4 regions of the Rhodopseudomonas boonkerdii genome follow, and region 2 is predicted to be linked to each of the others. Evidence: riboswitches for the same ligand, from Rfam matches in the RefSeq annotation. Region 2 holds a riboswitch; each other region holds the start of a gene.

Region 1 (5,591 bases), 1.5 Mb from region 2:
ATCGGCGGAGCGTGAGGCATCGACGGGATTGATGGGTTTCGCTCCGCTCTACCCATCCTACGGTCGCGATAAAATGTTCTCATTTCGTTCTTGACAAAATTCCCATCCCGTCCATTATCCCAGCCGTCTTGTTCGCGGGGGGCGCTCTCATGAGGCGTTCTTTGAGCGGGACAGGATGCGGAGCCCGCGGCCTGCCTCGCAAGCAGGACTCGGGAGGCCGGGGGTCACCGTCCCTCCCCATTACGAGGGGGAGCCGATAGGTCGGCTGCGACGGCACAGGCGAACGGCGGAGAAATCCGTCGGGATCAGCGGCTCGGAAACTTGCTGCGGCAAGGAGTAAGGGACGTGCCGGTGTGCGACAGAGCGGTCCTCCAGCCAAAAGTCCCGCGGTGGCACGCCGTCAGGCGTTGCGCGGCCGGCCAGCACTGGCGATCCAGTGCGAACCGATCGCGTCAGTCCCACCCCCACGCGCCTTGCGGCGTGCCGCCTCCCCTCATGTTTCGAGGGGAGACCTGCTCACACCTCGGACGCGCAAGCGCCGCGAGAATGCGAGCGCATGATTTCAGACATGACGGGGCTGTTTGACATGTTGATCAGCAACGACGCGCTGGGCGTAGGGCGGATGAGCGCAGCGTCATCCGCCGGCCGAGGGCGTAACCGAAACTCCGCGGCGGATTACGCCTTCGGCTCATCCGCCCTACGGCACTCTGAGGAGGGAAAAGAAACTACCTTTCATCACTCAACGGCGGCCGAAACGACAGCGGCTGTTCCGTCGCGCGCTGTCTCGCCCGTTCCACCGCCTCGGCGAAATCCTGCGCGTCGAACCACGGCAGATCGCGCATCGGCGCGTCAAGATCATCGCCCCAGATCTGCGAGACATCGATATCAAATTTCATGTTGTGCTTCTTGCTGACGGCCTGAACGCCGTAACCGGTGACGGCCCATTGCCGACCGAGCCAGAACACATCGCGATGTAGTACCACGCCCCTTACGCCCGCTTCCCCAAAACGTCGCCCGAAGACGACGGCAGCCTCATCTCCACCGGAGTGAGGCCTTTCGAATCCCACTGTTCGTCAACAACACGACGCCGCACGCATGAAACGACACGGCGACGTTAGATGCGACCGTCCTCATGCGGCGACGGCTGCTGCTGCGCCTTGTGCGCACGCTCGGCATCGGCCTTGTTTGCCTCGTGACGACCGATCAAGCAACCCGCAACGGCGCCGACCTTGCCATGTCCTGCGTAATGACCGGCGATGCCGCCGATGATCGCGCCTTTGATACATCCCTTTGCCTCAGCGGCTGCGGAGGAAAAGACCAGGCCCATTACGGCAGCGCATAGCAGCAATTTTTTCATCGGAAGTTCTCCACAGGCACGGCTACGGACAAGTAACAACCGCTCGCTTTGTTCCATCTGTCGAAATGCGCACTGCTCGCACTTGCGATGGGATTCGTGCCATAGATACCGGAAATCAAAAGGGACGAGACGCCAGATGCCAGCACCCAAGCCGCCTGCTTTCGAAACGCTGAGCCTGCATGCCGGCCAGCATCCCGATCCGGTCACCGGATCGCGCGCAGTGCCGATTCATCAAACCACGTCCTTCGTGTTTCAGGACACCGATCACGCGGCGGCCCTGTTCAACCTCGAACGCGCCGGCCATATCTATACCCGCATCTCCAATCCGACCATTGCGGTGCTGGAGGAACGCCTCGCTGCCTTGGAGAACGGTGTCGGCGCCGTATGCACCGCATCGGGCATGGCGGCGCTTCATCTCGCCATTGCGACGATCCTCGATGCCGGCGACCATATCGTGGCGTCGTCATCGCTCTATGGCGGCACCATCAACCTGCTGGCGCATACGCTGCCGCGCTTCGGCATCACCACGACATTCGTGAAGCCGCGCGATCTCGATGCGTTCAAGGCCGCGATCAAGCCGAACACCAAACTCGTGATCGGCGAGACCATCGGCAATCCCGGCCTCGAAGTGCTCGACATTCCCGCCGTCGCCGAGATCGCGCATGCCGCAAAGATCCCGCTGCTGATCGACAACACCTTTGCAACGCCGTTCCTGTCGCGCCCGATCGATCTCGGCGCCGATATCGTGATGAACTCCACGACGAAGTGGATCGGTGGTCATGGCGTTGCCATCGGCGGCGTCCTCGTCGATGGCGGCCGCTTCGACTGGCGCGCTTCCGGCAAATTCCCGCAACTCACCGAACCCTATGCCGGCTATCACGGCATCGTCTTCGACGAACAGTTCGGCACGGCCGCCTTCATCATGCGCGCGCGCACCGAAGGTTTGCGCGATTTCGGCGCCTGCCTCTCGCCGATCAATGCCTTCCAGCTGCTGCAGGGCGTCGAGACGCTCGGCATCCGCATGGAGCGCCACGTCGCCAATACGCGTGCCGTGCTCGCTGCGCTCACCGCGAACAAGGCCGTCGACTGGGTGCTGCATCCCTCGCTGGAGAACCACCCCGATCACGCGCTGGCAAAGAAGCTGCTGCCCCGCGGCGCCGGCTCGATCATCTCTTTCGGCATCAAGGGCGGACGTCCTGCGGGGCGCAAATTCATCGAGGCACTGAAGCTCACCAGCCATCTCGCCAATGTCGGCGACGCCAAGACGCTGGTGATCCATCCGGCTTCCACCACCCATCAGCAGATGGATGCCGAGCAACTGAAAGCCGCCGGCATCGGCGAAGAACTGATCCGGCTATCGGTCGGCATCGAGGCGGCGGAAGATATTTTGGACGATCTCGCGCAGGCGCTGCGCTTCTCGCAGAAGGGTTGAGCCGATGCAGATCACAGTCAACGGTCACGACATCTTCGTCGCCAATGGCGGACGCATGTTCGACCCGTCATTGCCGGTTGTGGTGCTGCTTCACGGCGCCGGCTTCGACAGTTCCACCTGGGCGCTGCATACGCGCTGGTTCGCCCATCATGGCTATGCCGTGCTCGCGCCCGATTTGCCCGGCCATGGCCGCAGCGGCGGCGAAGCGCTCACCAGCATCGGCGATCTCGCTGACTGGACTGCGGCGCTGATCGCTGCGGCCGGCGCTAAACAGGCGCGGCTGATCGGCCATTCCATGGGCTCGCTGATCGCGCTGGAAACCGCGGCACGTCATCCGGACAAAGTCACGCGCCTCGACCTGCTCGGCACCGCGGCGACGATGACCGTCGGCCCCGACCTGCTCAAGGACGCCGAAGCCAACCAGCATTCGGCCATCGACATGGTGTCGATCTGGGGCCTCGGCATGCGCGCCGAACTCGGCGGCAGCCTCGCGCCCGGCCTGTGGATGCATACCGGCGCTCAGCGCGTGCTGGAGGCGACCAAGCCCGGCGTGCTCTATGCCGATCTGAATGCCTGCAACACTTACCAGAATGCCCTCGCCGCCGCGGCCCAGGTCAAGGTTCCGGTGACGCTGATCCTCGGCGAGCGGGACATGATGACCCCGGCCAAGGCCGGCAAGGCGCTCGCTGCCGCGCTCTCCGATGCCCGCACGGTCATTCTGCCGGCGACCGGTCACATGATGATGGTCGAGCGTCCCGACGAGGTGCTCGCGGCATTGAAGAGCTAGAACCGATCAAAGCCGGTTGCGCAGCGTGGCGCGCTGTGCCAATCAGGTTCCGTCATCGGTGCCTCCGCGAGGAGGTGAAACGGGAATGCGGTGTGGGGAATCCGCCTTAGGGCGAACTTCCCCCGATGCCGCAGCTGCCCCCGCAACTGTAAGCAGTTCGTCCAGCTCCCTGACGCCACTGAGCATGCTCGGGAAGGCGGAGTTGGAAACCACTGCGAGCCAGGAGACCGGCCGAGGACATGTGTCAGCTCGTTCGACGGTGGGTCGGCGGTAAGGAATCTCATGTCTATCCGAATCAAGATCGCTGCAGGTAGTGCAGCGGTACTCGCTATGTCTGCACACCAGGCGCAGGCGCAATCCAGCACACAGCAACTGTCCGAGGTCGTCGTCACCGCTAGTCGCACGGCGGAGCCGCTGAACGCGACCGGCAGCGCCATCAACGTGATCTCGGGCGAAACCGTCGCGACCTCGAATCCCGGTTCGCTGGTCGACGCCCTGCGCAGCGTGCCTGGACTCGATATCTCCGAAAACGGCGGCCCCGGCGGCACCGCCAGTGTCCGCCTGCGCGGCGCCAATCCCGGCCAGACCCTGGTGATGATCGACGGCATCCGCGTCAACGATCCCACCGCGGCGAGCGGCGACTTCGAGTTCGCCATGTTCGCGCCCTCGTCCATCGATCGCATCGAGGTGCTGCGCGGCCCGCAAAGCGCACTCTACGGCTCCGACGCCATGGGCGGCGTGGTCAATATCATCACCAAGAAGGGTTCAGGCCCCGCACAATTCAACGTCCGCACCGAAGCCGGCAGCTATGGCACCGTGGTGACGCAGGGATCGGTCACGGGCACCAACGGTCCATGGTCCTATGCCTTTACCGGCGGCGGCCAGCACTCCAACGGATTCTCGCGCTACGGCTATCGCATTCCGTCCATCGAGGCGAAGTTTCCGAATCTCGAGAGCGATGGTTTGGACCGCATCGGCGGCTCCGCGCGGATCGGTTACGATGCCGGCGAAGGCATCAGGCTCGAAGCCGGCACCGTGCAATCCTTCACGCGCGCGGCCTATGATGCGGCGACGGGCGCATTCCCCGACACGCCGTCCTCGGCCGATCGTCTGCTGCAAACGATCTATGGTCGCGCCAGCATCGACTCGTTCGGGGGCGTGCTCACGCATAATGTGACGGTGTCGAATACCCATACCGAGCGCTCGTTCTATGATGTCAGCTACAGAACCAACATGCTGCCCCAGAACACCACGGCCAAAATATCCGATTACTGGGGCAACAGTCTCGGCGCCGAGTATCAGGCCAATCTGAAGCTCGGCAGCTTCGGCACGCTCATCTACGGTGCCAAGACCCAGAGCGAAACCGCGCAGACCTTCTCGACAAACGTCCTTCCGATCGCAGGCCTGATGACACCGCTGCTGGCGAAACAGCAGGACACCAACTCGGCCTTCGCATTGTGGTCGGTACCTGTCGGCGAGCGGCTGAACGTCACGCTCGGCGGACGGGTCGATGACGTGGTCAACGTCGCGCGCTTCGAAACATGGCGCGCGACCGCAGCCTACAACATCTCCGAAACCGGAACGAAACTTCGCGCCAGCGCCGGCACCGGCGCCAAGGCGCCGACGCTGTTCCAGCTCTATGACAGCACCTATGGCAACTTGAACCTGACGCCGGAAACGAGCTTCGGCTACGACGCCGGCATCAACCAGAGTCTGTTCAACGGCCGCCTCGTTCTGTCGGTGACCGGCTTTGCGAACGACTTCAACAATCTCATCAACTTTGTCAGCAATGCTTCGCGCCCGCTCGGCTATTACACCAATGTCGCTCGCGCCGAGACCAGCGGCCTCGAAGTCGGCGCCAATATCGATGTGCTGCCTGGCCTTGTGAAGATCAACGCGGCCTATACGTACCTGCACGCCGTCGATCTCACGACCGGCCTGACGCTGGCGCGCCGTCCGCAAAACCTCGCGCGCGTCGCCGTCACCATCACGCCGAACGATCGCTGGCTCATCGA
Region 2 (5,591 bases):
GCTTCGTCGATCTGGATCATTCCGGCACCGGCTTCTTCGAGATCGATCACTTCGTCGCGGATGGCGAAGGCGATCTGTCGGCAGGCGACGCTACGTGGCACGTCGTCGCGGACGAACGACCAGTTGAGGATGGTTACCGGGCCGGTGAGCATCGCCTTCATCGGTTTCGCGGTCAGCGACTGTGCGTAGCGCCACCAGCCGACGGTCATCGATGTCGGGCGCGACACGTCGCCAAACAGGATCGGCGGGCGCACGTAGCGCGAACCGTAGGACTGCACCCAGGCGTGTTTGGTGAAGGCGAAGCCGGTAAGCTGTTCGCCGAAATACTGCACCATGTCGTTGCGCTCGAATTCACCGTGTACGAGCACATCGAGGCCGATCTCCTCTTGCCAGCGTATGGCCTCGGCCGTCTCGGCGCGCAGGAATTTCTCGTATGTATCCAGCGTGATGTCGCCGCGTGTGAAGGACGCGCGGGCATTGCGCACTGTCGCGGTCTGCGGAAACGAGCCGATGGTCGTGGTGGGAAAGCGCGGCAGGTCGAATGCCTTGCGCTGGATCTCCGCGCGCTGTGCGAAGGGAGATTGCCGGTTGTGACGGACGCTGGCCAAGCCTGACATTCGCCGAGCAACCGCATCGTTGTGAATCTTAGGCGACGTGTCGCGGGAAATCACCGCGCTGTCGGAGGCGGAGAGGGCATCGGCCACGCTGGCCCGTCCCTGTGACAACGCTTTGCCCAGGGTTGCCAGCTCGGCCATCTTCTGCACCGAGAAAGCGAGCCATGTCTTCACGTCCGGATCGAGATCGGTTTCGAGCGCGAGATCGATCGGCACGTGAAGCAGCGAACAGGACGGCGCGATCTGCACGCGGTGAGTGCCCATCTGCTTCACCACGGGTGTGATGCGGTCGAGCGTTCCGGACAGGTCGGTGCGCCAGACATTACGGCCGTCGACCACACCGAGCGAGAGCACGAGGTCAGGCCGGATGCGCGACGCGATCGGTGCGAGCTGGTCGGGACCGCGCTTGAGATCGATATGCAAGCCGGCGACCGGCAGTGCGAGTGCGGTGTCGAGATTGTCGCCGACCTCGCCGAAATAGGTGGCGAGCATGATCTTCAGTTCCGGCACTGCGGCGCTGATGCCAGCATAGGCACGCTTCAGCGCGTCACGGGTGGCCTCGTCGAGATCGAGCACGAGGCAGGGCTCGTCGATCTGCACCCAGTCGGCGCCGCGCTGCGCCAGCTCGCGCAGCAGTTCGACATAGACCGGAAGCAACCTGTCGAGCAGCGACAGCGGATCGAAGCCCGCATCATGGCTCTTGCCGAGTTTGAGAAACGTTACGGGGCCGACAAGGACAGGGCGGGTGTGATAGCCGAGCGCTTTCGCTTCCTCGAATTCCGCGATCGGCTTGCGCGACGACAGCGCGAAGGTCTGATCCTTGGAAAATTCCGGCACCATGTAGTGATAGTTGGTGTCGAACCACTTGGTCATTTCCTGCGCCACCACGCTTCGGCCGTGATGGGCGTGACCGCAGCTCGTATCATGCGCATCGCCCTGGGCGCCGCGCGCCATGGCAAAATAAGTGGCGAGCGGCACCGGGCCGGACTCCCAGCCATAGACGGCGGGGATGGCGCCGACCATCACGCTGGTGTCGAGCACCTGATCGTAAAGGGAAAAGTCGTTGGACGGGATGACCGTGATGCCGAGCGCATGCTGACGCGCCCAGTTGGCCGTGCGCAAGGCGGCGGCGGTCTGCAGCAGATCACGTTCGCTGGTTTTCCCGGCCCAGAAGCTTTCGAGGGCCAATTTCAACTCGCGCCGGGGACCGATCCGCGGCGTACCGAGCGTTGCAACAGGTAGTGAGGAAGAAGAGAGAGACATAACTTTAACCCCATGATTGGGGGCAAAGGCATGGCGGACGCAGGCATGATCTGCCGCGGGCTGCGGCAGCTGCTTGGCGACACACCGGGACACCCCGCCCGTGGACGTACATTTTGCCGGGGCAGGTCTCCTGGCTCGCGGGTCATAGCTGGCGTCCGGCCTTCCCGAAGCTTGCGCTTCAGTGACACTGATGGACGCTGGCTCACCGCTTACAGTTGCGGGGGCAGCGCCGGCATTGCGGTGGACCAATTTGGCTCACTGCGCACCGGCTTCCCTCTTAGCTCCAGGCTGCATGGCAACCCGGAGACCTCGACACCGTGACTTAAGGGGAGCGATCTCGTTTCGTCAATCTGTGGGCTGGGTGGTGGGCAGGGTGTCAATCGCCTATCGCGGCGGAAACGGTGGGCAGACGCCCGCGCGATCCGCGTCCTCATGTTCACGCATAAGCGGAAGCAGCCGAACTGAAGTATTTTTGAGCTTAATAGAACCGTGTCCCGAGCGCGCTGCAGCGCAGGCGATGCGGAGCATCGCCGACAACGCTGCTGCGCAGAACCGGGACCGTGCAAAGCTCCGCATTTGTGATGGTCCCGGCTCTGGATGCCTGCGAAGCTTCGCAGCGTGACTACCGGCTGGCTTCGGCGACGGATGAGGGCTGGGTCGGCGCTCCCTTGTCAGCCATGTTCGGCGGCAAACCGAGACCGCCACCGACCACACCGGCAAGGCCGGGAAAGCGACCATAGCTCTCGCAGGCCGTGTATTTCGGCGCACCGCCCATACGCGTTCGGATCGTTTCGATCGTCGGAAGCTGCGGTACGCCACCGAACGGCGTGGCGCCGGTCACCAGCAGTTTGGCGAAATCTGCGCCGAATTCCGCGGCAAGATCGTAGGCGTCGCCTTCGTTCGACATGCGGGCCTGGGTGAGCGAACTGGCGCCGCGGGCCCAGACCATGGCGGCCTTCTGCGCTCCTTCCGGTCCGATCGCCTCGGCCTCGACCGAGAGGCTGCCGAGCCCGACCGGCAGCCGCGGGACAGGCACAGGCACGCCGGGCAGAGCGATGGTCTTGGCAAGCTGCGCGACCCTGCTGGCGCCCGCCGCGGTGACGTCCGTCGGCGTCGCATGGGTGACGACGGCTTGCACGGTCAGGTCGGCTGGCTCCGCGGGCGCAACGATCGTGAACCGCTCCGCGAGCCGGTCGCACAGTTCGCGATTGATGGCATTGGCGACGAGACTGCGTTCGTCGTCCTTGAAGCCGCGATAGGCACGGGGCGCGAAACGCGTCTCTGCGATCTTGACGGTCCGCGCCGCCAGCACCTCGTCCTTGCTGACGCGAAGCAGGGACTTCGTGACCGTGCCATTTGAAGGAGTGAGGTTCGTATAGTCGCGCAGGGCGCCGGACATCTCCAGAGGCGCAGCCGCGCAGCCGGCCGTGAGCAGCGCCAAGGCTGCAACCCCTATCCATCTCACCGTCGTCCCCTCGATGAACTGCCGTGACAGGCTCCCCTGAACCATCATCGACTGTGCCGATGGTGTCGGGTGAAAAGGGGCGTAATTAGGGTCGGTAGTTTGCGCAATGTTACGGGGAGCTGTCAGCCGGGCGGTGATGGTGATCGTCGCGCTCAATTCACTTTACATACTCGTGCTCGCAGCCGTAGGCGGATGAGCGAAGCGTCATCCGCCAGCGATTTCATTGTTGAAACTCCGCGGCGGATGATGGCTGCGCCTCATCCGCCCTACGGTGGCACTACTTCAATGCATCCGACACCAGTTTGAATTTCTGGATGCGCTTTCCGGTGTCGACTTCGGCCGTATAGACATTTCCCTTCGCATCCACCGCCATGGCGTGAACCCAGTGGAATTGGCCGGCATTGCGGCCGCTGCGGCCGAATGAGCCGACGACTTTGCCGTCGTCGCGATTGATGATGCGGATTTCGTTGTTCTCGCCGTCTGCCGTCAGCAGCCAGCTCTGTTTCGGATCGGGCCAGACGGCGAGATCCCACACCGCGCCGTTGCCGAGGGTGGCCTTTTCGTAGAACCACTCCTTCACGAAGGTGCCGTCTTTCTTGAACACCTGCACGCGGTTGTTGATGCGGTCGCAGACATAGACGAGGCCATCGCTGGCGAGCTTGACGCAGTGCACGGGATTGCCAAACTGTTGCGACACCGGCGCGTTCGGATCGTAGGCGGCCTGCTTGTCGTCATTCGGCTTGTTGCCGTAGGCGCCCCAGTGCCGCTTGTAGGCGCCGGTGGTGGCATCGAACACGATGACGCGGCGGTTGCCGTAGCCATCGGCGACATAGATTTCGTCGGCGTCCTTGTCGATGGCGGTTTCGGCGGGCTTGCCGAGCTGGGTGGTGTCGTTGCTGCCCTTGCTCGGCGCGATCTTGCCGATCTGCATCACGAACTTGCCGTCGAGGGTGAATTTCAGGATCGCATTGTCGTTGGCCTCGTTGCCGCCGATCCAGACGAAGCCGTCGTCGCTGACCTCAATGCCATGCTCGCGGCCGACCCATTCATAACCTTCGCCAGATTCTTTAGAAGGTTGCCCGCCCCATGAGCGCAGCAGATTGCCCTCGGCATCGAATTCGAGCACAGGCGGTGCGGAGACGCAGCATTTCGAGCGCGGCGGATTGAGCGCGGCGCCTTTCTCGTCATCGGTGAGCGAGCGCGGCCGATGGATCAGCCAGATGTGGCCGTCCTTGTCGGTGGTGATGCCGCCGACCTGACCGAGGATCCAGTTGTTGGGGAGAGGCTTTGGCCAGGATGCTTCGACCTCGAAGCGGGGAATGTCGGCGGCGCGGGCGGAAAAAGCGGCGAGGGTGAGTGTTGCAGCAAGTGCGAACGTGCGCAGGCGTGGCGCCATGACGACCTCCCTAAGTGATGCGGGTTTGTCCCGCTTGGGGGAAGTGAAGGCGCGTGACGAAGAAGAGTCAATCTTTCGGGGTGATCATTTGCGCCATGCCTGTCATCGCCCGGCTTGACCGGGCGATCCAGTAGTCTCAGGTCTTACGGTGTGTACTGGGTCACCCGGTCAAGCCGGGTGATGACAGTTTGAGTCCGCGTCACGACGGCGGATGAAAACTCATCACCTTGCCGGTCTTGTAGTCAACGAATTTGCCCGTCTCCGTCCATGAGGGCAGGCACAGCGGCAGGATGGCTTCGGCAGCCTGCGCAGGCGTGTCGAGCGTTTCCGGGTCTTCGCCGGGCATCACGATGGCGCGCATATGGGTGCGGATCGGGCCGGGATTGAACAGGTTTACACGCAATGGCGTCGTCGCGGTCTCGTTGGCCCAGACGCGCACGAGCGCTTCGAGCGCGGCCTTCGAGGCCGCATAGGGGCCGCGATAGGCCGAGGCCTTGTTGGCCGTGCCCGACGTAACGAAGACCGCGCGGCCGGCATCGGACTGCTGCAGCAGGGGCTCCATGCAGCGGATGAGCTGGAAGTTGGCGTTGACGTTGACGGCCATGGTGTCGTTCCAGCCCTTCGGCTCGACATGGCCGAGCGGCGAGGACGGGCCTGCGACGCCGGCATTGCCGATCAGGATGTCGATCTTGCCATGGCGCTCATGCAGCGCGGCACCCAAGCGCGCGACGCCGTCCCAATCGGTGATGCTCAGTGGCACCAGCGTGGCGCTGCCGCCTTCCGCCGTGATGGCGTCGTCGAGTTCTTCAAGGCCGCCTTGCGTGCGTGCCACGGCGATGATGTGCGCGCCGGC
Region 3 (5,591 bases), 2.2 Mb from region 2:
GAGGAGACGTAGAGTTTGGTGCCGGCATCGTCGCCGAGATCGATGAGATAGAACGGCCGCAAAGGATCGTAGCGCGCGACGACGCTCCACTGATCACGGTGGATGATCTCCTCGAGGCGTGGGGATTTGCTTGCGGGATGATGAGAAGCAATCGCGAGCGCTTGCCGTTCGGAGATATCGGCGATCGCGCGTCCGTCGATAGCGGAGATCGTCTGTCGCTTGCCGTCCCAATCGCTCAGCCGATAGACCGGCTCGCTATCGAGCATCATCAGGCGCAGCTCGCGCGGATAGCGCGTGCTGCCGGCGGCTTTCATCGCATCGTCGGGAGAAAGCCTTGCTGTCTCCCACGCGATCTCCGGCAGCGCCGCCAGCCTCTCCTGGTCGGAGAGGCCAGGGAACGCGACATACATCATCACCACGCCTGAGATGAACCACATGGCGAAGAACAGGCAGGTGACGATGCCGATCCAGCGGTGGGCGAGATACAGCCACTGCCGGAGTTTTCGTTTGAGCCGGAATGCCATCGAAAGCAGGATCTCTTTTCTTTCCCTCCCCCGTAAAAACGGGGGAGGGAAAACGCCGGCCGGGATTAGAACTTCACATTGACCGCAAACTGCGCTGTGCGCGGCATGCCGAGCGTCCACACATTCGCATTTCCGGAGGTCGCATAGACCGTATCGAACAGGTTGTAGACGCGCAGCGATACCGTGGTGTTGGGGTCGGGCTTCCACTGCACGCCGGCATTGACGACATTGTAGGACGGCATCTCCGCCGCGGTCGTATTGGCATTGTCGCCATAGCGCTTGCCGACGATCTGGATGCCGGCATTGGCCGACCAGTTCGGCGCGAAGGCCCATGTCGCCCAGATGTTCGAAACCGTCTGTGGCACGTTGAACGGGACGTTCCCGGCGAAATTGACCGATCCGGTGCCGATCGTCGCCGGCTGCACGAAGTCGTCATACTTCGCGCGCAGGAAAGTGGTGTTGGCATCGATGCGCCAGCCGTGATCGAGCGCGAGACCGACCGATGCCTCGATGCCGCGTGACGATTGCTGACCCACCTGGGTGACGATCAGCGGATTGATCGGATCACGCGCGAGCAGATTGTTCTTGACGATCTCGTAGCCCGCGAGTGTCCATTCGCCGCGTCCGCCCCAGAACGATTGCTTCACGCCGACTTCGATCTGCCTGCCGGTCGCCAGCGTGAAATCCTTGTTGGCGCTCGACAGCGAGACCAGGCCACCCACCGGATCGACTGCAGTGGAATACTGACCGTAGAAGGCGAGGTTCTTGATCGGTTCGTAGACTGCGCCGGCGCGCCAGGTGGTGTTGGAGAAGGACTTTTCGAAACTGTTGCCAGGCGTGATGTAATCGGTACGCGTAATCGTCGGCTCATCCTGGCGGATGCCGGTGACCAGCGAGAGTTGATCCGTCACGGACAGCCGGTTCTCGGCGAAGATCGCGAATTGATTGGCGACGGAGCCGTAAGTAGAAACTGTCGGAATCGTGCTGAAATAAGAGCCCGGGAAGAAGTTGTAGGGATCGACCGACGATCTCGCGCCGTTGGAAAGGCCACCGAACGAGTTGATCCGATAGGGCGCGAAGTTCACGCGGCTGACATCGAAACCGGCAAGAAACTCGTTCTTCATGCCGAAGATATGGCCCTTGACGGTCACATCCATACGGTCGCCGAGCTGCTGCTCGTTATGGAAGATTTCGAGATAGCTGCTGCGATCGATCAGGCCGGTCGCCGGATTGTAGCGAAAGTTCTCGGCATTCATCCAGTGACGCTTCATATCGAAGTAATACAGCGTGTTGCGGATGGCGATGGCGTCGGTGACCTGCCATTCGGTCTTCACCTGGCTGAAACTGTCCTGATAGCGAATGCTGCTGTCGCCGACATTGTAGTTCTTGAAACGCATAGCATCGACGATGCCGCCATTGACCAATGGCGTACCATAATAACGCGTCGGGCTGCGATCGCCGTAATCCGTCGATAGCGTCCAGGTAATGTCCTCGTTCTGCTTGATCTGAATCGCGGCATGCAGCGCCACATTTGAGTTGTTGTCGCGATCGACCCAGCCGTCGGACATGTTGCCGGTGGCGGTGATGCGATATGCGACATCCTTGTTCACGGGGCCACCGCTATCCACGGCAATACGGCGGGTCATGTTGCTGTCGAGCGACATTTCAGCCTGGTTGAACGGCACCCAGGTCGGCAGCTTCGACACTACATTGATCGCGCCGCCGACGGCACCCGCGCCATACATCACCGATGCCGGACCGCGCAGCACCTCGATGCGCTCGGCGGACCAGGTATCGAACGGGAAGGTGACGGTGCCGGCGCCGATGGCGAGTTGAGTGCCGTCATACAGGGTCATCACCGACGAACCGCCGGTGAAGCCGCGGGTGCTGAAGGACACGCCGCCATTGCCGGGCGATGGCGCGGCGGTGAAACCGACGGCGTTCTGCGTCACGGCATCGAGGAAATTCTGTTGTCCACGTTCGGCGATGGTTTCGGCCGAGATCACGTCTACGCTGGCGGGCGTTTGCAGACGCGTGAGGCCGAGGCGGCTGCCGGCCGTGCTGGCGCCGGTGAGATTGAGCGTCGGCGCGGCGAAGGCCGGGCCGGCCGGTGTGGCGACCGGTGGCGCGGCGGTCGCAGCGACATTGCGTTGCGGACGTGCGCGGGCGGCGCGGGTCGGGTTGCCGCTCGCGGCGCGGCGCGCGCCTTGCGGCTGGGCGGCCGGCTGCACGACGATGGGATCGAGCAGATGGTTCGACTGTGCGGGCTGCATCGCACCTTCGACAGGCAGAAGCAGGCACGACAGGGCGGCAGAGGCCAGAAAAGGTTTGCGTCGCCTGGATACGGAAGAGACGGCGGTGGTCATCAAAGGGACTCGCGATAACGTGGCACGTCACCGCAAACCAAGCCGTTCTGCATTCTTCACGAACGCAACCCGACTTCCACCAGGACACCCCGCCCAATGTGCTCGCGTGTGACCACGACTGACGGCAGGTCTCCTGGCTCGCGGGTCGGTGCCTGTCACCGCCTTCCCAGGCCGGGGGCCCAGTGGCGTATGGCGAAGGCTCGCCGCTTACAGTTGCGGGGGCAGCCGCGGAATCGGTTCGCGCAACAGACGCTGCGCGGGCCTCACCGCATTCCCTTTTGGTCCGGTAGGAACCGTCGGCGTCACGTTTCGGGGAAATGACAGGACGAGTCAATGTCGCGGTTCTGCCACAGTGCGGGCGCTGCGGCAGACTGTCACAGCCTCGTCGCGAGAGACGCTTACAGCCTAGGCATCTTCATCGCCGATCCCCGGGAGAGCAGAATGGCTATCCGCGTCACTCGCCGCCGCTTTATGACCACCGCCGCCGCTGGTGCAGGCATGTTGGCGATGCCTTATCTCAGCCGCGCGGCGGACCGGCCTGTGGTGAGCCATGGCGTGCAGTCCGGCGATATCGGTTTCGACAGCGGCATGATCTGGTCGCGTGCGGATCGTCCGGCCCAGATGATGGTGGAAGTCGCCACCACCGAGAGCTTCAAGGAAGCCCGCGCGCTGCCGCCGGTGAACGTGCTGCCGGAAAGCGATTTCACCGCAAAACTGCTGCTGGAAAACCTGCCTTCGGGGCAGGACATCTTCTATCGCGTGCGGTTTCGCGATCTGTCGCATTACGAGATCGTCGGCGAGCCGGTGGTTGGCCGCTTTCGTACGGCGCCGGCCGATCGGCGCGATGTCACTTTCGTCTGGGGCGGCGATGTGGCGGGGCAAGGCTATGGCATCAATGCCGATGACGGCGGCATGGTCACCTTCGCCACGATGCGCAAGCACAATCCGGATTTCCTGATCCATTCCGGCGACACCATCTATGCCGACGGCCCGATCGTGGCGGAGACCAAGTTACCAGACGGATCGGTGTGGAAGAACACCACGCTGGTGCCGGAAAAGGCGAAAGTCGCGGAGACGCTCGACGAATTCCGCGCCGCGCATAAATACAATCTGCTCGATGACAATGTTCGCGCCTTCAATGCGCAGGTTCCCATCTTCGGCCAGTGGGACGATCACGAGGTCACCAACAACTGGTCGCTCTCCAAGCAGTTGCCGGCGGCCTACAAGGAGCGCGACATCACGCTGCTGGCCGCGCGTGGCGCCCGCGCCTTCCACGAGATGTATCCGGTGCGGCCGAACATTGCCGAGCCCGGCCGGGTCTATCGCGTGCTCAATTACGGTCCGCATCTCGACGTGTTCATGCTGGACGAGCGCAGCTATCGCGGCCCGAACGGGCCGAACCTGCAGGAGGCCTATGGTCCCGAAGCCCAGTTCATCGGGCCGGAGCAGCTGGCCTGGCTGAAGCGCGCGCTGCTGGAATCGCGGGCGACCTGGAAGGTGATCGCCTCGGACATGCCGATCGGCATCATCGTCGAGGACGATGCGGTCAATCACAAGGGTTCTGAAGCCATTGCCCAGGGCGACGGCCCGCCGCGCGGCCGCGAGCTGGAAATCGCGGATCTGCTCCGCTTCATCAAGACCGCGGGCATTCGCAACACCGTCTGGTTCACCGCCGACGTGCATTACACGGCAGCGCACTACTACAATCCGGACAAGGCGCAGTTCCAGGACTTCGAGCCGTTCTGGGAATTCGTCTCGGGCCCGTTCCATGCCGGCACCTTCGGGCCGGGGGCGATGGATAATACCTTCGGACCGGAGGTCCGCTATGTGAAGGCACCGGGACCGGACAGGCAGAACCTGCCGCCGTCGGCCGGTATGCAGTTCTTCGGTCACGTGAAGATCGAGGGCGCGACCGGCCGGATGACCGTGACTTTGCGAGATAGGGCCGATGTGGCCCTTTGGAGCACGGTTCTGGACCCGAAACTGGGGTGAAACCGTGTCCCGGACGCGGTGCAGCGCTCTTGCGCTGTCCGCAGAGCCGGGGCCGTACCAAACGCCGGAGTTCCTGGCGGTCCCGGCTCTGCGAAGCGGCACTTCGCGCGGCACCGCGTCCGGGACAGGGGTTTTACGAGGGTGCAGACACACCGAAATCGGGGGCAGATTCACATTGTTTTTGGACGATTCCTGACTATATTGCGCCGCAACGCGCCCGAGTACCCGGCTTTTTCTTCAAGGCCGGGTTTGCTTTTGCAGGGATTGGCCCAGCGCGTTCTCAGACAAGACGGGATTGATCGCGCATGGAGCGCAGCATCGGTCCTTGGAAAACAGACGTCTTGTAGAAGCCGCGCCTAGCACCTGTTCGTCGAACCAGAAGAAGACATATGAAACTGCGCAACATCGCCATCATCGCACACGTCGACCACGGCAAGACCACCCTCGTCGACAAGCTCCTGCAGCAGTCGGGCACCTTCCGCGACAACCAGCGCGTCCAGGAACGCGCGATGGATTCGAACGATCTCGAAAAAGAACGCGGCATCACCATTCTCGCCAAGTGTACCTCGGTGCTGTGGGAAGACACCCAGATCAACATCGTTGACACCCCCGGCCACGCCGACTTCGGCGGTGAGGTCGAGCGCATCCTGTCGATGGTCGATGGCGTGATCGTTCTCGTCGACGCCGCCGAAGGTCCGATGCCGCAGAC
Region 4 (5,591 bases), 1.5 Mb from region 2:
TTCGATCTGCTAACGCTGCTGTCTCCGAGCGCGGCAACGCAAGACTGGAGCGGGTTTGCGCGCGAGCGGCACGTGCAGTTATCGTTTCACGACATCGTAGAGCTGTCTCCGGGCCTGATTGCACCTGATGCCGATGTCATGCAGGCCATTCTCGACTTCGGCAGAGGGGCCGCGGGGGATCGCGCATTGCTGGTTCATTGCTGGGCGGGCGTCAGCCGTTCGAGCGCTGCAGCCTATGCGATCGCTTGCGACCGTAATCCAGGTTACGAGGCCGAGATCGCCGATGAACTGCGGCGTCGTTCGCCCTATGTGACGCCGAACAGATTGATGGTGAAACTGGCCGACGAGATGCTGGGCCGCGATGGCCGCATGAACGAGGCCATCGCGCGCATCGGCCGCGGTGCGGAGACGGCTGAGGGCAAGCCGTATCAGTTGCCGTTGCGCTGGCCTATCTGAACACGGCGGCAATGCCGAGCAGGAAGCCGATTTCGAACAGTTGCTCGATGGCGCCGAGCACATCGCCGGTGTAGCCGCCGATCGCGCGCTTCGCCCAGCCTGCGAGCATGGCGCCGAGCAGGCCGCCGAGCAGCAGGCCGATCACAACCGACTTGAACGAGATGAGTGCCAGCGGAATGGCAGCCAGCGCAGCGGTGACGAGCAGAAACGCCATCTCCTCGCTGCGCACCGGCGTTTCGATGTAACTCACTTTCATGGCCGCCGTGTCGCCGGAATAAGCGAGGCGATTCATCACGAAGGCCGGCATCGCGCGTGCTGCCGCATGCATCGCGATCAGCGCGGTCGCGCCGGTCCATATCGGCAGCATCGTGAGCGCAGTAATACGCAGCGCGCATCCGATTCCCAGCGCCAACGCACCATAAGTGCCGATGCGGCTGTCCTTCATGATGGCGAGGCGCTTTTCCACGGTCCAGCCGCCGCCGAAGGCATCGATGGTGTCGGCAAGGCCGTCTTCATGCAGGGCGCTGGTCAGGACCATGCTCGCCGCAATGGCGAGAATGGCACCGATCAGCGGCGACCAGATTTGACATCCGACGACGAAGACACTTGCTGACGCAAGTCCGATGCCCGCGCCGACAAGCGGAAAATATTTCATCGCGCGGGCCAGCCAGTCGGGTGCGGGCGTGCCGTCGGAACGCGGCGTTGGCAGCACCGTCAGAAAGCGGATCGCATTGAGCAGATGCGGATCCGGCGTCATCTAGATGCGCCCGGCCAGTACATCGTCGAGGCTGGCGACGTCAGTCAGCAGCCGTGCAGCGGCGCGCACGAGTGGAACGGCGAGCAATGCGCCGGTGCCTTCGCCAAGCCTGAGGCCGAGATCGAGCAGCGGCTTCGCATCGAGCGCTTTCAATACGAGGTCATGTCCGCGTTCTGCGGAGCGATGTGCGAACACGCAATAGCCGCGTGCCTCCGGGCAGAGCCGGGTGGCGAGCAGGGCGGCGACACTGGAAATGAAGCCGTCGACAATCACCGGCCGTCGCTGTAATGCCGCCCCCAGCACAGCGCCGGCCATGCCTGCGATTTCGAGGCCGCCGAATTCGGCCAGCACATCGAGCGGTGCGCTGGCATCGCTGCGCCCCGCTGCCATCTCGATGGCTGCACGCTTACGGTTCATGCCGGCATCGTCCTGTCCGGCGCCGATGCCGATGCAATCACCGAGCGATGCCGGTGCGAGGCGATGTGCCAGCAATGCAGAGGACGCCGTGTTACCGATGCCCATTTCGCCGAGCGCGAGGATGTCGGCGCCAGCCTTGATCTCGCCGATGGCGATGCGCATCCCGCGGTTCAGCGCATCGGCTGCTTGCTCCGGCGTCATCGCCGGTTCGCGCGCCGCATTCGCGGTCCCCATGCGCACCTTGGCGTCGATCAAGCCGGGACGCACCGGCAGTTCTGAAGCCACGCCGATATCGATGACGCGCACATCAATGCCATTGGCCTTGGCAAACGCATTGGCGCTGGCGCGGCCGGCCAGATAGGTCATCACCATCGCGACGGTGACGTCTGACGGATATTGTGACACGCCCTCGGCCACGAGCCCGTGATCGCCGGCGAAGACCAGCAGCACGGCTTTCTCCCCGCGTGGCTCGCCGGGATGGCGGATCATGCCAAGCTGGATCGCCAGTTCTTCGATTCGTCCGAGCGAACCCGGCGGCTTGGCCTTGCCATCGATGACCGCGCGCAGGATGACCTCGGTGGCGGGATCGAGGGGCGCGACGGCCGGGGGGCGCCAGATGGGGCTGAGAGAGGTCAAATGCAGGTTCCTTTGGCCGTCTGTCTGGCGCATTCGCCGCCTTCCGGTCAACCGCGGGCAGGCGGTTCCGGCTATGGTTGACCCGGGCGGTGGCTGCAGATAGCGTCCGCCGCGATGGTCCTTCCGAGAGGAAGGTGAAAAGGGAAGCCGGTGCGATACCGGCGCTGCCCCCGCAACTGTAAGCGATGAGCCCGCGCCGGTGCCACTGGGAGTTCCCGATAGGGGAGTTTCTGGGAAGGCGGCAGCGGGCGCCGACTCGCGAGCCAGGAGACCTGCCGTCACGCATTGTGCTTTGGAGGTGTCGTCGGGGCGGGGTGCACCGGACGGGAGCGAGTGGATGGCAGCATCCGCGCGACCCAACAAAGCTCGCCTGATTTGAGCCCGTGATGGATCGCAACGCATCGACCTTGCCTGACGACTCTATGGTGACCGAACTGCCGCGTCCGCTGCCTTCAGCGCCGGTCGTCGTCAGTATCTGCGTGAATTGCAAGGCAGCTGACGGTGTCGTGGTCGGGCCAGCGATGTTGGAGGCCGTGACGGCTGTACTGGATGAACGCGATGTCGCCGTGATGGTGCGCCCCGTTCAGTGTCTCAGCGTGTGCAAGCGGCCGACGACGGTCGCTGTGACCAGCCAGGACGGTTACACGTTTCTGTTCGGCGATCTCGTGCCTGAGACCGGTCCCGACGCCGTCGCGTCCTTCGTGCAGTCCTACCAGAAATCCGACTATGGCCTCGTGCCTTGGCGCGAGCGCGCCGATGTGCTGCGCAAGGGCATGGTGGCGCGCGTGCCCCCGCTGCGCTGGTCGCCTGGGGATGGAAGGGCGCCGAAATGACCTCGCTCGGTACCACGCTCGTTCTCGGCGGCGCGCGCTCCGGCAAATCGGCATTTGCCGAGCGGCTGATCGGTGAGATGAATCTCACGAAAGTCTATCTCGCCACCGCCTCTGCCGGCGATGACGAGATGCAGGCTCGCATTGCCCAGCATCGCAAGCAGCGCGGCGAAAACTGGATCACCATCGAGGAACCGCTGGCGCTGGTGGATACGCTCACGCGGGAATCGACCATCGGCCGCGTCATCCTCGTCGATTGCCTCACACTCTGGCTCTCCAATGTGATGATGGCCGAGCGCGATCCCGAGGTCGAGGCGAAGCGCCTGGTGCGCTTCCTCGATGTCTCGCGTTATCCCATCGTGTTCGTCTCCAATGAAGTCGGTCTCTGCCTCGTGCCGGAGACACCGGTCGGCCGCGCCTTCCGCGATGCCCAGGGCCGCCTCAATCAGACCATCGCTGCCGCCGTGAACAATGTCGTTTTCGTCGCTGCCGGCCTTCCTCTTTGGCTCAAGCGTTTTCAGGAGATCTGAATGTCCCGCGTTCCCGTCACTGTCCTCACCGGTTTTCTCGGCGCGGGCAAGACCACGCTGCTTCGCTCGCTGCTGACGCAGGCCGATGGCCGCCGTATCGCCGTCATCGTCAATGAATTCGGCGATGCAGGCTTTGACGGCGGCCTCGTCGAGGAATGCGCGGCCAAAGCCTGTGCACCCGGCGATATCGTCGAACTCACCAATGGCTGTATCTGCTGTACCGTGGCCGATGATTTCGTGCCGACCATGGAAACGCTGCTGTTGCGCGAGCGTCCCCTCGACGCCATCGTGATCGAGACCTCCGGCCTCGCGCTGCCGCAGCCGCTGCTGAAGGCGTTTGCCTGGCCCGCGGTGAAGACCCGCGCGACTGTTGACGGTGTCGTCACCGTGGTCGATGCGCTAGCGCTGTCCGAAGGCCGTATCACGCTGGATGAACATGCGCTCGCCGAACAGCGCGCTGCCGATGAAGGCATCGAGCATGACGATCCGATCGAGGAAGTGTTTGAGGACCAGCTCGCTTGTGCTGATCTCGTGGTGCTGTCCAAGAGCGATCTCGTCAGCGCCGAGCAGCTCGCCGAGATCGAGACCAAGCTGAAGGCCGAGCTGCGCGCCGGTGTCGGTATTGTCCGCTCCAAGGGGGACCTCGCACCAAAAGTGCTGATCGGCCTCAACGCCGCCGCCGAGGACGACATGGCCGCGCGCGTTGGTCATCACGGCGAGGAAGAGGAACACGATCACGACGATTTCGACAGCATCGTCATCAAGCCGACCGCGGCGATTGATCTCGACAGCATGCGCGCCCGCGTCAACGATGCGCTCGGCCTCGACGGCGTGCTGCGCGTGAAGGGCCATGCCCGCATCGCCGACAAGCCGGCACCGGTCGTGGTGCAGGCGGTCGGCGCCCGCGTCGATCTCGCTTTCGCCCGCCCCGATGTGAGCCATCCCGAACATCTCGTGGTGATCGGCTTGAAGGGCTTTGACGCCGACGCCGCGCGAAAAGCGCTGGCGGGCTAATTCTTTTCCCTCCCCCAAGCGGCGTAGCCGCGCGGTGGGGAGGGTGGCCGGCCGAAGGCTGGACGGGTGGGGTTTCTCCACACACGCCGACGTCACGTGTGGACCCCCACCCCGACCCTCCCCACAAGGGGGAGGGAGAACTACTGTCCGTGTGTAACAGGAAGGCGCACAACATCGCATGCATCTCAAGCTCGACACCTCCGGCAGCATCGATGACGGTGACGTCGCCCGCGATCTCGGGCAGGACAGTGCCGATATCGTCATGCTGTCGGCGGCGGACAGCGATCTCGCCGCTTTCGGCGCGGCGCATGCGAGCCTGCCCGATGACTTTCCGAGCGTCAGGCTGACCAATCTCCTTGCGCTTGGCCATCCCGCCTCGGTCGATCTCTATGTCGAACGTACCCTCGCGCGGGCGAAGATCGTGCTGGTGCGCATGCTTGGCGGGATCAGCTACTGGCCCCATGGGGTCGAGAGCCTCCGCAGCGATGCCATCGCCCGCGGGGCGCTGTTTGCCTGCATTCCCGGCGAGATGGATTGGAACACCGAGCTTGCCGCCCGCGGCACGCTCGATGCCGATGCGACCCATGCGCTATGGCGCTATTGCAGCGAGGGCGGTGTCGAGAATGCTACCCTGGCGCTGCGCTATGCTGCGCATCTGATCGGGCAGGGCGACAAGCCGCCTGCAGCGCGGCCCATGCCGTCTGCCGGATTCTGGCCGCAGGCACCAGTGAACGACGAGCGACCGAATGCGGTGGTGATTTTTTATCGCGCTTTGGTTGCGGGTGGCGACACGGCTGCGATCGCGGCGTTGCGCGATGCGCTGGATGCGCGCGGCCTCAATCCGGTCTGTCTCTATGTCACCAGTCTCAAGGACGAACGCTCCGTTGCCTTCTTGCGCGGGGCTCTGGCGGCGTTTCCGCCCGAAGTGATCGTTAATGCCACCGCCTTCGC

What was found. Region 2 has a riboswitch for cobalamin ahead of metE (5-methyltetrahydropteroyltriglutamate--homocysteine S-methyltransferase). Riboswitches for the same ligand answer to the same signal wherever they lie in the genome.
Region 1: another riboswitch for cobalamin. It lies ahead of E0H22_RS19035 (TonB-dependent receptor plug domain-containing protein); the one in region 2 lies ahead of metE (5-methyltetrahydropteroyltriglutamate--homocysteine S-methyltransferase).
Region 3: another riboswitch for cobalamin. It lies ahead of E0H22_RS02090 (TonB-dependent receptor); the one in region 2 lies ahead of metE (5-methyltetrahydropteroyltriglutamate--homocysteine S-methyltransferase).
Region 4: another riboswitch for cobalamin. It lies ahead of E0H22_RS19090 (DUF1636 family protein); the one in region 2 lies ahead of metE (5-methyltetrahydropteroyltriglutamate--homocysteine S-methyltransferase).

What each region holds. Positions count from the first base shown of each region.
Region 1 covers NZ_CP036537.1:4,124,938-4,130,528, forward strand. The annotation lists gene E0H22_RS19015 (hypothetical protein) at 726-896, opposite strand; gene E0H22_RS19020 (hypothetical protein) at 1,115-1,357, opposite strand; gene E0H22_RS19025 (O-acetylhomoserine aminocarboxypropyltransferase) at 1,494-2,789, shown strand; gene E0H22_RS19030 (alpha/beta fold hydrolase) at 2,794-3,576, shown strand; cobalamin riboswitch at 3,616-3,826, shown strand; gene E0H22_RS19035 (TonB-dependent receptor plug domain-containing protein) at 3,907-5,591, shown strand, end outside.
Region 2 covers NZ_CP036537.1:2,623,021-2,628,611, forward strand. The annotation lists gene metE (5-methyltetrahydropteroyltriglutamate--homocysteine S-methyltransferase) at 1-1,877, opposite strand, end outside; cobalamin riboswitch at 1,981-2,204, opposite strand; gene E0H22_RS12165 (DUF3313 domain-containing protein) at 2,500-3,390, opposite strand; gene E0H22_RS12170 (NHL repeat-containing protein) at 3,620-4,738, opposite strand; gene E0H22_RS12175 (SDR family NAD(P)-dependent oxidoreductase) at 4,938-5,591, opposite strand, start outside.
Region 3 covers NZ_CP036537.1:448,930-454,520, forward strand. The annotation lists gene E0H22_RS02085 (PepSY domain-containing protein) at 1-524, opposite strand, end outside; gene E0H22_RS02090 (TonB-dependent receptor) at 590-2,890, opposite strand; cobalamin riboswitch at 2,997-3,203, opposite strand; gene E0H22_RS02095 (alkaline phosphatase D family protein) at 3,332-4,882, shown strand; gene typA (translational GTPase TypA) at 5,272-5,591, shown strand, end outside.
Region 4 covers NZ_CP036537.1:4,140,404-4,145,994, reverse strand. The annotation lists gene E0H22_RS19105 (tyrosine phosphatase family protein) at 1-456, shown strand, start outside; gene E0H22_RS19100 (adenosylcobinamide-GDP ribazoletransferase) at 449-1,213, opposite strand; gene cobT (nicotinate-nucleotide--dimethylbenzimidazole phosphoribosyltransferase) at 1,214-2,299, opposite strand; cobalamin riboswitch at 2,365-2,560, shown strand; gene E0H22_RS19090 (DUF1636 family protein) at 2,653-3,099, shown strand; gene cobU (bifunctional adenosylcobinamide kinase/adenosylcobinamide-phosphate guanylyltransferase) at 3,096-3,626, shown strand; gene cobW (cobalamin biosynthesis protein CobW) at 3,627-4,640, shown strand; gene cobN (cobaltochelatase subunit CobN) at 4,819-5,591, shown strand, end outside.